DNA from 4 places in the Mesorhizobium sp. M6A.T.Ce.TU.016.01.1.1 genome. Region 4 is predicted to be linked to each of the others. Evidence: predicted binding sites of a transcription regulator. Region 4 holds the regulator's gene; each other region holds the start of a gene.
The links. The regulator PhoB, encoded in region 4, activates phosphate uptake and scavenging genes when phosphate is short. The targets are predictions, from matches to a motif close to TGTCATNNANCTGTCAT.

Region 1 (4,212 bases), on a different contig from region 4:
GTTTTGGGGCATGCATAAAACCAAGAAGGCGGCGGGATCGTCGGCAGGACTGTCGGCGGTCGCCGTCGCGACTTTGTCGGCTCAGCCCGGCGGGTTCCGCGGCACGACCGGCTTGAGGCGCACGCCCCTGCCACCGCGCTCGCTGGCCTGGTTCTCGCCGATCAGTTCCACGCCGGCCCCATCGAGGGCCTGGATGACCTTCATCAGCGTATCGACCACGCCCCTGACCAGGCCGTCGCTCGCTTCCATGCGCTGAATGGTTGGAAGCGAAACCCCGGCGCGCTCGGCGAGCGTCTTCTGATCGATGCCGGCCAGCGCCCTTGCGGCGCGCATCTGCGCGGCAGTGATCATCGGCTAAAAACCCCCGTCTGAGTCTGCATTCCCATGTATAATACTATCATTGTGATGGCTCAAGCATCATGATGCATATGTCAGACATGCACGCACCAAGACTGGTTGTGTCCTGCAGAGCCGGCGCGCCAGCTGGGACAGCAGGCCCTCGGCTGTCGAGAATTTTCGAGGAGAATTAGCCGCGGCGTCGTTCAGGCGTCGGTCTGCCCGCGCCATCGCTGCAACGCCCATGCGGCCAGCCAGCATAGCATCGCCCAGGCGAAGCCGGCGCACCACCCGGCCAGCACGTCGGACGGCCAATGAACGCCGAGATAAACGCGGCTGATGCCGACCAGCAATGTCGTCAGTACGGCAAGTGCCAGCACATAGATTTTGGTCGTTCGCCCAGGCAGGAAGCGCGACGCCATGCTGCCCAGCGTCAAATATGTCACCGCCGACAGCATCGCATGGCCGCTCGGAAACGAAAGCGTCGCCACGTCGGCGAGATGCGAGACCAGATCGGGGCGCGGCCGGTCGATTCCGAGCTTCAGCGTGCTCGACAGGGCCTGCCCGCCCGCCACTGCCACGAAAACGAGAAACGCTGGTCCCGGTCTGTGGATCAGCAGCAGATAAACGATCACCGCAGCAGTGATCAGCACGAGCACGCTGGCGCTGCCGAGGCTGGTGAGGTCGCGCATCGCTCCTTCCAGCCATGGCGGTCCGATCGGATTGTCAGGCTGGCCCGCTTCACGGAAAGCGAGCAGGATTTCCGTATCGAAGGCGTGCGGCGTGGTGTCTCGCGCCACCTCCATCAGCTCCTCGAACCCCCACAATCCGCCGGCGATGACCAGTCCGGCCAGCAGCACCGGGAATTCGATCCAGTTGAGCAACTTGTTTGCGGTATTCTTCATCGACCCTCGCAATTACAATTTTTGCAGATAGGGTCCGAGCGTTATCAGCGCCACAGCTGCGACGGCGAGCACGATGCCAGTCGCCTGCAACGCATTGACGCGCTCGCCGAAGAAGACCAGGGCCACGACGTTCACCGACACCAGCTGGATCACCGCCGACAGGCTGAAAGACACCGACATGCCGAATTCACGGATCAGCCTCAGCATGATCAGATTGCCCAGCGAATAGAGCGCCAAGGTCAGAACGATCTTGCCGAGGCTCGGCGCCAGTCCCCATTGCTTCGCCGCCGTCGCCGCCAGCAGGAAGATCACTGTAGAAATGCCGAGCTGCCCCAGTCCCCAAAAACTCACTTTTTGTCCCTCTCGAAGCGGTGCTTCCGCGCCTGCAGCAGATCTTGTTTCCGAAGCATCGGTCGCGGTCAAGCGGGGCTGATCATGGACATGAAATCGGGGCTGGAAATTGGCCGGCAACGTCATCAAACTGTGATCTCCCGGCGATACGCGGTCAGTCAAGCAAGACGCTCCAGCCATCCCAAAGAAGCCAGAGGCAAGCCCCCCATGACTGAACATCGCTCGACTGAACATCGCTCGACCGAACATCGCTCCCCCGACGCCCAGTTCCGCACCAGTCTGCTCGAGGAAAACGATGGGCCAGGAACCAATCCCACTGACAACAAGACGATGGGCGAGATCATCGCCGCGCGTTTCTCGCGCCGCGGTTTTCTACAGGGATCGCTCGCGGCAACCGCCATCGCCGTCACCGTCAGCCCGCTCGCGCTGATCCTCGCCGACGATGCCCGCGCCGCCGGCGGCTCGGCCTTCACGTTCGACGAGGTCGAGGCAGGTGTCGACGACAAGCATCATGTCGCTCCGGGCTATGACGCCGACGTGCTGCTGCGCTGGGGCGATCCGCTGTTTGCCGATTCGCCGGAATTCGATCCGACTAAACAGTCGGCGCAGGCCCAGGAAAGACAGTTTGGCTACAACAACGACTATGTCGGCTACATCCCGCTCGACGGCTCGGCCGAGCATGGCCTGCTGGTGGTCAACCACGAATACACCAACCCGCATCTGATGTTCCCGGGCCTCGTCACCATCGTCGATGGTGAGGCCAAGCAGGCGCCGCTGAGCAAGGAACAGGTCGATGTCGAGATGGCCGCGCATGGCGGCACCATCGTCGAGATCCGCAAGGTATCAGGCAAATGGCAGGTGGTGCGCGACGGCAAGCTCAATCGCCGCATCACCTCCAACACCGAGATCGCGCTGTCCGGCCCCGTCGCGGGCCACGACCGCGTCAAGACCAATGCCGACCCGACCGGCACCAAGGTCATTGGCACCGTCAACAATTGCGCCGGCGGCGTCACGCCCTGGGGCACCTATGTCATGGCCGAGGAAAATATCCACGGCTATTTCTCGGGCGAACTGCCGGCCGGTCACGCGGAAGCGGCCAACTACAAGCGCCTGGGCATTCCCGAGGGCGCCTATGAGTGGGCGGCGCATTACGACCGTTTCGACCTCGGCAAGGAGTCGAACGAGGCCAACCGCTTCGGCTGGATCGTCGAGGTCGACGTCAACGATCCGACTTCGACGCCGAAGAAGCGCACCGCCATGGGCCGCTTCAAGCATGAAGGTGCTGAATCGATCGTCGCCAAGGATGGCCGTGTCGTCTTCTATCTCGGCGACGACGAGCGTTTCGACTATGTCTATAAATTCGTCACCACAGGCAAATTCAACGCCGAGGACCGTGCCGCCAACCTGGATCTTCTCGACGACGGCACGCTCCATGTCGCCAAATTCGCCGAGGACGGGTCGGTCGAATGGCTGCCAGTCGTCTTTGGCCAGGGTCCGCTAACCGCCGAGAACGGCTTTGCCAGCCAGGCCGACGTGCTGATCGAGACCCGCCGTGCCGCCGACCTGCTCGGCGCCACCAAGATGGACCGCCCCGAGGATATCCAACCCAATGCCGCCAATGGCAAGGTCTACGTCATGCTGACCAACAATTCGAAACGCAAGGCCGACCAGGTCGACGCCGCCAACCCGCGCGCCGAAAACGCCTTCGGCCACATCATCGAGATCGTCGAGGACGGCGGCGATTTCACTGCTGCCAAGGGCAAGTGGGAAGTGCTGTTGAAATGCGGCGACCCCGCCGTGGCCGAAGTCGGCGCCACCTTCTCGACCGCAACGACCGCCAATGGCTGGTTCGGCATGCCGGACAATTGCGCCGTCGATGCGGCCGGCCGGCTCTGGGTTTCGACTGACGGCCAGGGCCCGAAGGCGACCGGCCGCACCGACGGCCTGTGGGCGGTCGACACCGAAGGCGAGGCGCGGGCGACATCAAAGCTGTTCTTCCGCGTGCCGATCGGCGCCGAAATGTGCGGCCCGCTATTCACGCCGGACGACCAGACCGCTTTCGTCGCCGTCCAGCATCCGGCCGATGGCGGCGAAGACTGGGAGCCTTTTGGCCGTCCCTCTTACTATGAGGACTTGTCGACCCGCTGGCCCGACTTCAAGCCCGACATGCCGGTGCGGCCGTCGGTCGTCGCCATCACCAAACAGGGCGGCGGCAAGATTGCGGTCTAGAGCAATTCCAGGAAAAGTGTGAAACGGTTTTCCGTCCGGAATTGCGCAAAAACAAAGAGATAGAGCGGTTCGGCGTTTCCGTGAAACGATGAGGCGCTCTAGAGCACATCTCGCTCCAAGGTCCACGCTGACAAATCGTGAAGGAGGGGTTTCGGCGCGACCGAAGCCTCTCCTTTTTATGCCCAATTGCCAGTTTATGCCCGATTGATGGGCTTCCGTTCCGTTCTCGCTGCCACCAATTCATCGGTGCTCACCACGCCGGTTGCGCTCCAAAGGGGACATGCGCGATATGACCGACAGTCAGACCGCCCAATGATTCGAAGCCCGTGGGCTGACGGGTATTCCCAATAGCGAAGCGCGGCACGCGGAACTCGACCATGCCCTCCTTGCG
Region 2 (4,212 bases), 270 kb from region 4:
TGCCGCGTTCTTTTTCGAGATCGTTCGAATCCATGGCGCGTTCGGCGACGCGCTGGTTGTCGCGGAACGAGCCGGACTGCTTCAGAAGCTGGTCGACGAGGGTGGTTTTTCCATGGTCGACGTGCGCGATGATCGCGATATTACGAATTTTCATGTTGTGGTCTCGGGAGCGTTGCAGGCAGCAGGCCAAAAGGCGCTGCCTCTTTCGGTTGGGCGGCTCATACAGGGTTTTTCGCAATTGCGAAAGAGGAGGCGTGCCACCAAATACATGGTCACCAAATCTTAAGCGTCTTGGTGTGAAATGAAATTATTAACCAAAGCGGAACCTTTCAGGGTCGGGACAGTTCAAATTTCATGACCAATACGGGCATCAGATACCGGCCAATCCTTGCATGGGCAGCCCTCGCCGTTCTGCTTGCGGCAGGCGCGGCGCAGTCGGCCGCGACGCTGAAGGAGACGCCGCCTGCCCTGCCGTCCGATACGCGTTCGGCGGAGCAGTTGTTTGCCGATGCGCCCGATGGCGTCGACCCGGTAGTGACCGGGCCGGTTAGCGCCGCCTTCAAGCAGAGACAGGAAAATGCCGGCTGCGACAGCGCGGTCTGGCCTAAGATTCCAACCGTCTGCTATCCGGACTAGAGCCTGATCCATCCCGACAGAATCGGGATGGGGCTCTATCTTCTTGTTTGACCATGATCTTCTCCGAAAACCGATTCCCACTTTTTCGGGATCATGGTTTGGCTCACGCCGATCGCACCGGATCGAGCGCGACCTTGTAGAGTTCATTGTCGTCGCGGTCCATAAGCCGCACAGTCATCTGTTCAGTGGCGCCGTCGATATCGACGAGGCCGAAGAACTGCAGGCCGGCCGACGGTGGCAGGTTCTGCCCCTGCTCGGCAGTTGGCGCCTTGATGAATTTCAGCTCCGGGCCGAAGGTCATGTCGAAATCATTGGGTCCATACGTGCCGGCATGGAGCGGACCCGAGACGAACTCCCAGAACGGATTGAAGTCCTGGAACTGCGCCTTGTCTGGATTGTAGTAGTGGGCCGCCGTGTAGTGCACGTCGGCGGTCAGCCAGACGGTGTTGCTGATACCAGCGTTCTTTATGTAGCGAAGGAGGTCGGCAATTTCCAGCTCGCGGCCCTTGGCCGGGCCATTGTCGCCATTGCTGACGGTCTCGGCGCCGGCCTTCTTGGTGGCGTCGTTCCAGACGACGAGACCGAGCGGCATGTCGGCGGCGATGATTTTCCAGGTTGCGTTGGAGTTTGCCAGTTCGCGCTTCAGCCATTTGGTCTGCTGTTCGCCGAGAATGCGCGATTGCGGGGTCATCGTATCCTGCATGCCAAGGCCATTGGAGCCGCGATAGGAACGCATGTCGAGGAAGAACACGTCGAGCAGCGGCCCGTAGGCGATCTTGCGATAGACGCGGCCCGGTTCCGACGGCTCGTAGCGGATCGTCGTCATCTCGTGGAAGGCGCGTGCCGCGCGTGCCGCCAGCACATGGATGTTTTTTTCCGAGTAGCGGTCGTCGGCGCTCAGGTCCTTCGAATCCGACCAGTTGTTCACCACCTCGTGGTCGTCCCACTGGTAGAAGGTCGGGCAGATGGCGTTGAGCCCCAGCACATGTCCGTCCATCAAATTGTACTTCCACTGGCCCCGGTACTCGTCCAGCGTCTCGGCAACCTTGCGCTTTTCGTCGATGAGGACGGTGTTCTTCCACTTGCCGCCACCGGGAATGTCGACCTCGTCCTTCATCGCGCCGTCGGCGTAGATGGTGTCGCCGGAATGCAGGAAGAAGTCGGGCGTGTGCTTGCCGATCGTGGCATAGGTCTTCATGCCGGTGTCGTCGATGCCCCAACCCTGGCCGGCGGTATCGCCCGACCAGGCGAACCGGATGTCACGCTTCGAGGCCGGCGCCGTGCGGAAGCGGCCGACGATCGGCTCGGAGACGGCGTTGATGTCGGCGAGATCGGCCGCTGTCATGCGGTAGAATATATCCTGATCCGAGGCGAGGTCGGTGAGCAGCCGTTTTACCGTGTAATCGCTGGCCGGCGACGTATCGAGCGGCGCAAGGCGGACGGCGTTGGCGAAATTCTCCGTCGAGGAGACTTCAAACACGACGCGCGACGGGCGATCGGTGCGCGTCCAGACCATGCCACTGGTGGCGTCGACGTCGCCTGACTGGACACCATGGGTGAAGGCCGGCCGCTGATTGGCGCGGGAATAGTAGGGCAGCGCGAGGCCCGAGGCGCCGATGAGGCCAACGGCGCTCGCCGACGTGACGAAAGCGCGCCGCGTCATCGAAATTTTGTTCATGGCTGTCTCCTGGATGGCGTTGAACGTCGCCGCCAAGGTCCAGGGTCAATGTTTCAGGCACATCTCGAAACCATGAAGGTTTGATAACAATGGACAGGTGATCTCCCCCCTTGAGGGGGAGATGTCGCCGAAGGCGACAGAGGGGGTCGTCTCGCGTGAAGCGCCAACCTCCTGCGTCTGCGATAAGGGGCCGAGCCCGGTCGGACCGACCCCCTCTGGCCGCGTCGCGGCCATCTCCCCCTCAAGGGGGGAGATTAGCGCTCGGCCGTCGCAGCTCAAGCCGCCTGCGGTTCCGGGTCGAAGGCCGGACGGCTGGTGTTGATCAACAGCGAGATGCAGGCTGCGGCTATTGCCGTCATGCCGGCGATGAGGAAGGCGAGCTCGTAATTGCCCTGCAATTCGCGCATCGTGCCGCCGAAGAAGGCGGCGGTCGCCGCACCCACCTGATGGCCGGCGACGATCCAACCAAAGACGATCGGTCCACTACGATCACCGAACGCCTCGTTCGACAGCCTGAGCGTCGGCGGCACGGTGGCGATCCAGTCCAATCCATAGAGCACGGCGAAAATGATCAGGCTGGTCGACGAGAAGCCGGAATAAGGCAGATAGATCAGCGACAAGCCGCGAATGCCATAATAGACGCCGAGCAGCTTGCGCGGGTCGAAGCGGTCGGTGAGCCAGCCCGACAGCGTCGTGCCGATCAGGTCGAAGATGCCCATCAGCGACAGCAGGCCGGCAGCTTGCACTTGGCCGATGCCCATGTCGCCGCAAAACGCGATCAGGTGCGTGCCGACCAGGCCATTGGTGGTGAAACCGCAGATGAAGAAGGTCGCGAACAGATACCAGAACACGCGAGTGCCGGCGGCACGGCGCAGCGTGCTGAGCGTGTGCGTGAGAAAATTGCCCTGCGAGGCCGGTGGAACCGGCGGCACGTCGTCGGCGTCAGCACCGTAGCGCACCATGCCGATCGAAGCTGGACGCTCCGGCACCAGCAGCCAGACCAGCGGCACCAGGCAAGCGGTGGCCACCGCAATGGCGATGGCGACCGGCTTCCAGCCGCCCGACTGGGCGAGCGCGGCGAGCAGTGGCAGGAACACCAGCAGGCCGGTGGCGGCGGAGGCCGACATCAGTCCCATCACCAGGCCGCGATTGGTTTTGAACCAGCGGTTGACGATGGTGGCGCCAAGCACCGTGGCGACCGCGCCCGAACCGACGCCGGAGAATACGCCCCAGGTGAGAAGCAGGTGCCACGGCTCGGTCATCAACAGGCTGAGCGCCGTCGAGCCCGACATCACCACCAGCGATGCCAGCAGCGTGCGGCGCAGCCCGACCCGTTCCATCAGTGCCGCGGCAAACGGCCCGGTCAGGCCGTAGAGGAAGATGCCGATGGCCGCGGCGAGCGAGACGACATCGCGCCGCCAGCCGAAACTCTCCTCCAGCGGCAGCATCATGACGGCCGGCGCCGACCGCAGGCCCGCCGCGATCAGCAGGCAAAGGAAAATGACGGCAACCACGACGAAAGCGTAGCGCTGGCCAAACGGGCGGGATTGAGCTATCATGTTACTGACCGGTACGTTGCAGTTACACCGAGGTATACGTACCGATCGGTAACATTGTCAAGCAGGCCACGGCACGTCCTAGATGAAAAGCATTGAACCAACGATCAAAGCGGATGAAGTGACACCGCCCCGCGCCGGCGAGAAAATCCTTCGCGTTGCCCGCGACCTATTCTACCGGCAAGGCATCAGGGCGATCGGCGTCGACGAGATCGTGCGGCGTGCCGGCGTCACCAAGCCCAGCCTCTATCGCAGCTTTCCCTCCAAGGACGAATTGGCCGCGTCCTATCTCCGGCAATACGACCTCGAGTTCTGGGCCCGCTTCGACGAGGCAGTGGCTGC
Region 3 (4,212 bases), on a different contig from region 4:
TCTCGTTGAGCGCGGCCGGCGGGCAGGTGATGTCCATCAGCGTATAGTATGCCTTCCGGTTCTTGTTGACCCGGTAGGTGAGGGACTTCAGTCCCCAGTTCTCGACCCGGCCGACGGACCCGCCATTAGCTGAGATGACGCCCTTGTACTGTTCGACAAGCGCATCGACCTGCTGCTGCGAGAGGTCCTGCCGGGCAAGAAACACATGTTCGTAAAGAGCCATATTGTTCTTTTGCCTTTCTTCGTTTCTCTCCCGGTTCCCGGCGGCAAAAGCCTCTGCAACTTCTCTGACCCGCCGATCCCTAAAGGAGGCGGGGAAGAAAGGAGCATGACGAGACGGTCGAGAGCGGAGACACGGGAGGCGGAAGCGCTTCTGGCCCCACACGAAGGTTTTCGAAAAACCTCCGGCCCTCCGTTCAGCCCCCAGCAAGGACCGGCAGATTGCGGGCGTCTATACAGGAATCCGGCTGGATGGCAAGGGCGAGCCGAAAATCCGCCGCTGCAAGGACGACATGTCGCGCGGCAGCTTTAGCTTGTATGCGGGACCAGCTTCTTCACCGTTTCCGGGAAGAAATCGGGCGCTGCGTGGCGCTTGCCGAACATCATGTCGTATTGCAGCAGGCGGAAATCGCGAATGGCCGGGTCGATTTTCTTCTTGCGCGCCCACTCCGGCGTGGCCTCGCCGGCCGGCGTCAACAGCAGATTGCGGTCAACGACACGGTAATGCTCGCGCATCTGGCCGAGGAAGCCGGTGTAATAGGGGTGGCTGATCCCGGCCGTGGTCAGGATATGGTAGGGCAGGAAGGCGGGGCTTACCGCGCCCATTTCCGCGGCCGGCCCGGTGCGGTTCGACCATACGATCAGCGGCGTCTGGTGATGCCGCAGCATCTGGTCAGGCGACTCCTTGCGCGGCGCGACATTGTCCTTGAGGAAGCCGGTTTCGACATAGACCGGACCGAGCGGCGGCAGATGGTCGCCGAAGAAGGCGATGACCGTCGGCCGCTGGCGGTTCTTCGCCCATTCGACAAGGCGCTCGAGGCCCTTGTCGGCGTCGGATGCTCCCTCTGTGAAGCTCAGCAGCGAATCCTTCGCCCATTGGCTGGTCGGCGCCTGCACCTTGTGGGTCGGATTGTAGTAGCGATTCGGCTCATAGGGACCGTGGTTCTGCAGGCTGACGGCGAAGAAGAAGAACGGATCGTCGGTGGCGTCGGCCTCGCGGATGATCTCGTCGGTCATCGCCGCGTCCGAGGCCAGCGGCCCGCGCTTTTCGAGATATGGCAGGTTTTCCTCCGACTTGAAGTCGTCGAAACCGAAATCCGCATAGACCGGCGTGCGGTTCCAGAACCAGCTCGTGCCCGGATGGATGGCGCGCGTCTCATAGCCTTGGCTCTTCAGGAACGTGGCCATCGACGGCACCGGCGCGCGGACATATTGCTGGTAAGGGATGCTGCCGGCCGGCAGGAAGGCATTGGAAAAGCCGGTCAGCGCCTCGAACTCGACATTGGCGGTCATGCCGCCGAATTCGGGCGAGAACATCGAGCCCGAGCGCAGCGTCCGCACATTGGGAATCGGATCGGGCGTGATGGTGACGCCGGGCAACTCGGTCGGATCCCAGAAGGATTCGCTCATGACGATGATGATGTCGGGCTTCTCGGCCGGTACGGAGACCGTCACGTCAGGCCTGTCGATTGCCGCGATCGACTTGTCGGAATAGCCCGCAGGCGCCGAGACGTGGGCCATCGGCACGTTGAGCGCGAAGGCGAGCGCGAAGCCGTTGGAGGCGTAGTTTTCCTTCTGGTCCCACATGATCGGGATGATCTGCAACCGGTCACGCGTCCACGAGAAGGTCGCGTAATCCATGATTGAGACGAAGAAGGCGAGCAGCGGCACTGTCAATGTCAGCCGGGCAAGGCGGCCCTTACGGCTGAGCGCCGGTACCCGGCGGCGCCATAGTCGCCAGCCATAGACGAGCAGCGATAGGCCGCCAACGATGCCGACCGCCATAGCGATGGCGGTCCCCGGGCGTTCGCGCACCAGAAGCGGCATCAGCGCCACGATCTGGCGTGAATACAAGAAATCGGTCGGATAGAGCGGATCGCCGAGATAGAGCGATTTCTGATGGCCGACAAAGGCCAGCGCCAGCGTCAGCGGCGCGACGATCATCAGGCTCTGGTGGCTGCGGCCGAGCACGGCATCGAGACCGATGAGGATCAACGCGAAAATGATGATGGTGGTCCAGCCCGGCTTGAACGGCTGCAGGAAGAAGGCGACGGTGCCGGCAAAGTCGCCGCGCACGATCAGTTCGACCGCAAACACCAGAATGGCGGCAGCGAGCAGGCTGACGAGGCCATAGCGGATAACGGGCCATTTCCGGCCCGGCAGATAGCCGGTGGCCGGATCGCCTTCCAGAAACTGTGGCGCGGCCTTGCCGGCGCCTTTCCTAGTCCTTGCCAACTTACAATTCCCCCGACCATACACAAAAGCGTCATTGAGCTGTCATCGATATGTCACAAAAAGCTAGCGCCTGTGGCTGAAATAAGAAGAGCCAGCAAACGAATCGTGAGCGATTTTCATCATGAGTGATCGACAAAAAGCCTTTTGGAACAGGCACTCGGCCAGCGATGCCGAGCCGGAGCGGCTCGGATTGGGCTGATGGCGGACTTGACTTGCCCGCCTGCCTTGCGTCACAGGCAGGAAAAATCAGCCGCTTGGGAGCCACAGATGGCCGTCGCATTTACCTTTCCGGGACAGGGCAGTCAGGCCGTCGGCATGGGCAAGGACCTCGCCGACGCTTTTCCGGAATCGCGGAAGATCTTCGAAGAGGTCGACGACGCGCTCGGCGAAAACCTGTCGAAGCTGATCTGGGAAGGGCCGGAAGAGACGTTGACGCTGACCGCTAATGCCCAGCCGGCGCTGATGGCTGTGTCGCTTGCCGCAATCCACGCGCTGGAATCGCGCGGATTCTCGCTGAAGGACAAGGTCGCCTATGTCGCCGGCCATTCGCTCGGCGAATATTCGGCACTTGCCGCCGCCGGTTTCGTGTCGGTCGCCGATGCAGCCCGGCTCTTGCGTATCCGCGGCAATGCCATGCAGGCGGCAGTGCCGGCCGGCGAAGGCGCCATGGCGGCGATCATCGGGCTGGAACAGGCCGATGTTGAAGCCGCCTGCGCTGAAGCGGCCAAAGATTCAGTTTGCCAGATCGCCAACGACAATGGCGGTGGCCAGCTGGTGATCTCCGGCGCCAGGGCGGCAGTCGAACTGGCGGCGAAGCTGTGCACGGAAAAGGGCGCCAAGCGGGCGCTGATGCTGCAGGTCTCCGCGCCTTTCCATTCGGCGCTGATGACACCGGCGGCCGAGATCATGCGCGAGGCGCTGGCCGGGGTGACGAAGAACGCGCCTTCCGTGCCCGTGGTCTCCAACGTGTCGGTCACCCCGTCCAGCTATCCGGACGCCATCGCCCGCCGCTTGGTCGAACAGGTGACCGGCCGCGTGCGCTGGCGCGAAACGGTGGAGTGGTTCGGCGCGAATGGCGTTGCGACGCTCTACGAGGTGGGCGCCGGCAAGGTGCTGTCGGGACTGGCGCGGCGCATCAACCGCGAAATCGCCACAGGCGCTGTCGGCACGGCGGCGGATGTCGAGGCGGCATTGGCGGCGTTCGCATAACCGAACCACGATTTGACCCCACCCGTGTGAAGGGTGTTCTCTTAGATCAGGAGACAAGACATGTTCGAATTGACCGGCCGCAAGGCGCTCGTCACAGGCGCATCGGGAGGCATCGGCGAGGCGATCGCCCGGATGCTGCATGAGCAGGGCGCCATCGTCGGCCTGCACGGCACCCGCGTCGAAAAGCTGGAGACGCTGGCTGCCGAGCTCGGCGACCGGGTCAAGCTGTTTCCGGCCAACCTTTCCAACCGCGACGAGGTCAAGGCGCTCGGCCAGAAGGCCGAGGCCGATCTCGAAGGCGTCGACATTCTCGTCAACAACGCCGGCATTACCAAGGACGGGCTGTTCGTGCGCATGGCGGACGCCGACTGGGATAGCGTGATCGAGGTCAATCTGACCGCCGTGTTCAGGCTGACCCGCGAGCTCACCCATCCGATGATGCGGCGCCGGCACGGCCGCATCATCAACATCACCTCGGTGGTCGGCGTCACCGGCAATCCTGGCCAGACCAATTACTGCGCCTCCAAGGCCGGCATGACCGGCTTTTCC
Region 4 (4,212 bases):
CCGACTTCCTGGTTGTCGAAGGTCAGATAGAACACGTCCTTGTTCTCGATCAACCGGTCATAGCCGACGACCGGAATGCCTTCGTCCAGCGCCTTTTGCACCGCCGGCCCGATGGCCGACGCATCTTGCGCAAGGATGATGAGCGCGTTGGCGCCCTGCGAGATCAGGCTCTCGACATCGGTCAGCTGCTTGCCGGGATTGGACTGCGCATCGGCGGAAATATACTTGTCGCCGGCGGCCTCGATCGCTGTCTTCATGGCGGCTTCGTCGGTCTTCCAGCGCTCTTCCTGGAAGTTCGACCACGAAACGCCAATGACCTTGTCCTTCGCCTGTGCGACCGACGCGAGCGTCAGCGACATGGCGACCCCCGCCAGGATGGCGGCTGCGAATCTCTTCATGATAGTCCTCCCTGCGCCGCGATACGGCGCGACCAAACTGGCCCGAAGGCCGGCACAAAGGCTCTATTTTTTCGAGCCTCGAAAAAATACTGGTCCAACGCCGAAGCGCTGTCAACATCAATTCTGATGGATTTTGATGTCCCTGCCGACTTTTTTCGAGCCCCGGAATAAACAATGACAGGGCCTTCTGCTTCTGCCAGTATTTGTCGGACGCTACCGACGGCTTCCGGTTCATGAGCGGCCGCGGCAAGAGGGAGGAAGCAAAGGATGTCGGTTGGAATCCGTCATGACGATTTGCGTCGGCGCAACCGGGCGATGGTGATTTCGGCCGTACGCCGGGCAGGCCAGCCGTCGCGAACCGAGATCGCCGCGACCACCGGCCTCAGCCATTCGACCATATCGGCGATCTCTTCCGACCTCATCCAGGAAGGCATCCTGACCGAGAGCAAAGCGAGCGAGACCGTTTCGCTGAAACGCGGCCGGCCGCAGGTCGGCCTTAGCCTCAATCCGGAAGCGGCAGCGGTGTTGGCCGTCGTGTTGTCGCTGAATTTCCTTTCGGTCGCCGTCATCGATTATGCCGGACAAGTGGTCGCCGAGGAACAGCGCCGGCTGGACACGCTGACCATGTCGCGCGACGAGCTGATCGACGAATGTGTCGCCATCGTCCGGCGCCGGCTCGAAGATCCCGATCTCGATGTCCAAAGCGTCGCCCGCATCGCGCTGGCGATCCAGGGCATCACCGATTCCCATGCGCGCGCCATGTTGTGGTCGCCGATCACGCCGCAGACGAACATTGCCTTCGCCGACATTCTGGAACGTGAGTTCGGCATCCCGGCCATCATGGAGAACGACTGCAACATGATGGCCGTGGCGCTGCGCTGGCGCGACCCGGATCGCTACCGCGACGATTTCATCGCCATCCTGCTCTCCCACGGCATCGGCATGGGGCTGGTGCTGAAGGGCGAACTGTTCACCGGCACCCATTCCTCAGGCGGCGAATTCGGCCACATGATCCACCGGCCGGGCGGCGCGCTTTGCCGCTGCGGGCGGCGCGGCTGCGTCGAGGCCTATGCCGGCAACTACGCCATCTGGCGCAATGCAAGGCAGTTGAGCGAGAACGCCGAGCCGGTCGCCGATGTCAGCGACGCCGAGATGCGGGCACTGGCGGCCCGGGCGCGCCAGACGGACGGACCCGAGCGCGAAGCCTACCGCAAGGCCGGCGAAGCGCTCGGCTTCGGGCTCGGCAGCCTGTTCGCGTTGATCGATCCGGCGCCGGTCGCCATGGTCGGCGCCAGCGCTGCCGCCTTCGACCTGATCGAGCCGGCCCTGCGCGAGGCCATCGCTCAGACCGCCGGCGGTCAGCATTCGGGTTCGATTTCCTTCGACACTGAGCCGAACGAGCTGCCGCTGATCCGCGAAGGCTGCGCCATGCGAGCGCTGAGCTTCGTCGACCAGGAGATTTTCGCGCCGGGCGCGCAAGGGAAGTCCGGCACGGCCAGGAAGCACGTGGCCTGAATGGAAGAACGCAGCTTGAATTTAGGCAGTCTGTTCAGTCTTCCCTGATCGCATAGCCCGCGCCGCGGATGGTGCGGATGACATCGGGCATGCGGCCATTGTTGACCGCCTTGCGCAGCCGGCCGACATGGACGTCCACCGTGCGCTCGTCGATGTAGATCGTCTCGCCCCAGACATTGTCGAGCAACTGGCTGCGCGAGAACACCCGACCCGGGTGCCGCATCATGAATTCGAGCAGCCGGAATTCGGTCGGCCCGAGCCGGATCTCGCTCTTCTTGCGATAGACCCTGTGCGATTCGCGATCGAGCATGATGTCACCGACCTTCAGCACGCTGGACAGCACTTCGGGCTTGGCGCGGCGCAGCAGCGCCTTGACCCTGGCCATGAATTCCGGTGTCGAGAACGGCTTGACCAGATAGTCGTCGGCCCCGGTCGAGAGGCCGCGCACCCGGTCGCTTTCCTCGCCGCGCGCGGTCAGCATGATGATCGGCAGCCGCTCGGTTTCGGGACGCACCCGAAGGCGACGGCAAAGCTCGATGCCCGAAACCGCCGGCACCATCCAGTCGAGCACCAGAAGATCGGGCACGTTTTCCTGAAGCCGGATTTCGGCCTCGTCGCCGCGCGTCACCACCTCGACCTGATAGCCTTCGGATTCCAGATTGTAGCGAAGGAGGACGCCCAGCGGCTCTTCGTCCTCCACCACCATGATGCGCGGCGCGATCATCGGCCGGTTACCCCTGTCATGTCGCCGACGCCGGCATCGTCGTTTCGTCGAGCTTCGGCCGATCCGCCGGCAATTGCTGCCCGGTCACGACATAGTAGGCGTTCTCGGCGATGTTGGTGACATGATCGCCGATACGCTCGAGATTCTTGGCGCAGAACAGAAGATGCGTGCAGGCGGTGATGTTGCGCGGATCCTCCATCATGTAGGTCAGGAGTTCGCGAAAAACCGCCGTGTATTTCACGTCGATCTTCTCGTCGGCGGCGCGCAGCTCTTTCAACGCGCCGGCGTTGCGCGACACATAGTGCTCGACCACGCCGCGGAGCTGCTCGAGAACGAGATCCGCCATCGCGTCGATACCGTGCGAGAGATTACGCGGCGTGGCGCTCTGCCCGACGGCGCTGACCCGCTTGGCTATGTTCTTGGCTAGGTCGCCGATGCGCTCGAGATCGCCGGCCATCCGGATTGCGCCAACCACGGCGCGCAGATCTTGCGCCATCGGCTGCCGCTTGGCGATCAGCGTGATCGCGCTGTCGTCGAGTTCACGCTGCCGCGCATCCATGATGGCGTCATCCGAGACGACGCGCTGCGCCATCGCATTATCTGACGCGAGCAACGCGCGGATCGAGGCTGCGACCATCGCGGCGGCAAGCTCGTCCATGTCGCGGATCAGCCTGTCGATGTGCTCCAGTTCCTCGTCGAAAGATGCGACGGTATGTTCACCCATGATACTGTCCTCGTGCTCGAAATTCGCCGGACCGCTTAGCCGAACCGGCCGGTGATGTAGTCCTGGGTGCGCTTGTCGTCGGGGTTGGTGAACATCTTGTCGGTCGCGCCCTCCTCGACCAGATAGCCGAGATGGAACATCGCCGTGCGCTGCGACACGCGCGCTGCCTGCTGCATCGAATGGGTGACGATGACGATCGTGTAGTTCTGGCGCAGTTCGTCAATCAGTTCCTCGACACGGGCGGTGGCGATCGGATCGAGCGCAGAACACGGCTCGTCCATCAGGATCACTTCCGGTGACACAGCGATGGCGCGCGCAATGCACAGGCGCTGCTGCTGGCCACCGGAAAGGCCAGTGCCCGACTCGAGCAGGCGATCCTTGACCTCGTTGAACAGGCCGGCCTTCTTCAGGCTCGATTCGACGATGCCGTCCAACTCCGCCTTGCTCCTGGCCAGACCGTGAATGCGCGGACCGTAGGCGACGTTTTCGTAGATCGACTTCGGAAACGGGTTCGGCTTCTGGAACACCATGCCGACGCGAGCTCGCAGCTCGACGACATCGATTTTCGGGTCGTAGACATCCTCGTTGTCGAGCGTGATCTTGCCGCTTACCCGCGCGATGTCGATCGTGTCGTTCATTCGGTTCAAGCAACGCAGAAAGGTCGACTTGCCGCAGCCCGATGGGCCGATCAACGCCGTCACCTGGTTCTCGCGGACATCGAGATCCACGTCGAACAGAGCTCGCTTCTCGCCGTAATGAACGGAGACCTTTTCGCCCTTCATCTTGATCGAAGGCTCGTTGGTTCCGCTACTCAGTTTCTGCTCGACGCTGGCTTCCGTCATGATGTTCAT

Region 1: EOC94_RS31940 (PhoX family phosphatase) is a predicted target of PhoB. The motif match lies at 1,713-1,729, and genes of this name have one in related genera.
Region 2: EOC94_RS00750 (alkaline phosphatase) is a predicted target of PhoB. The motif match lies at 2,387-2,403, and genes of this name have one in related genera.
Region 3: EOC94_RS19015 (LTA synthase family protein) is a predicted target of PhoB. The motif match lies at 2,484-2,500, and genes of this name have one in related genera.

What each region holds. Positions count from the first base shown of each region.
Region 1 is NZ_RZTJ01000039.1:4,347-8,558, forward strand. Features, by position in the region: gene EOC94_RS31925 (helix-turn-helix transcriptional regulator) at 82-351, opposite strand; gene EOC94_RS31930 (phosphatase PAP2 family protein) at 543-1,241, opposite strand; gene EOC94_RS31935 (hypothetical protein) at 1,254-1,592, opposite strand; gene EOC94_RS31940 (PhoX family phosphatase) at 1,800-3,821, shown strand; gene EOC94_RS31945 (phosphatidylglycerol lysyltransferase domain-containing protein) at 4,199-4,212, shown strand, end outside.
Region 2 is NZ_RZTJ01000001.1:141,694-145,905, reverse strand. Features, by position in the region: gene typA (translational GTPase TypA) at 1-154, opposite strand, end outside; gene EOC94_RS00755 (hypothetical protein) at 355-636, shown strand; gene EOC94_RS00750 (alkaline phosphatase) at 740-2,314, opposite strand; gene EOC94_RS00745 (MFS transporter) at 2,590-3,873, opposite strand; gene EOC94_RS00740 (TetR/AcrR family transcriptional regulator) at 3,956-4,212, shown strand, end outside.
Region 3 is NZ_RZTJ01000010.1:31,946-36,157, forward strand. Features, by position in the region: gene rpsF (30S ribosomal protein S6) at 1-223, opposite strand, end outside; gene EOC94_RS19015 (LTA synthase family protein) at 529-2,454, opposite strand; gene fabD (ACP S-malonyltransferase) at 2,722-3,663, shown strand; gene fabG (3-oxoacyl-[acyl-carrier-protein] reductase) at 3,724-4,212, shown strand, end outside.
Region 4 is NZ_RZTJ01000001.1:412,703-416,914, reverse strand. Features, by position in the region: gene xylF (D-xylose ABC transporter substrate-binding protein) at 1-398, opposite strand, end outside; gene EOC94_RS02165 (ROK family protein) at 666-1,913, shown strand; gene phoB (phosphate regulon transcriptional regulator PhoB) at 1,948-2,637, opposite strand; gene phoU (phosphate signaling complex protein PhoU) at 2,654-3,361, opposite strand; gene pstB (phosphate ABC transporter ATP-binding protein PstB) at 3,397-4,212, opposite strand.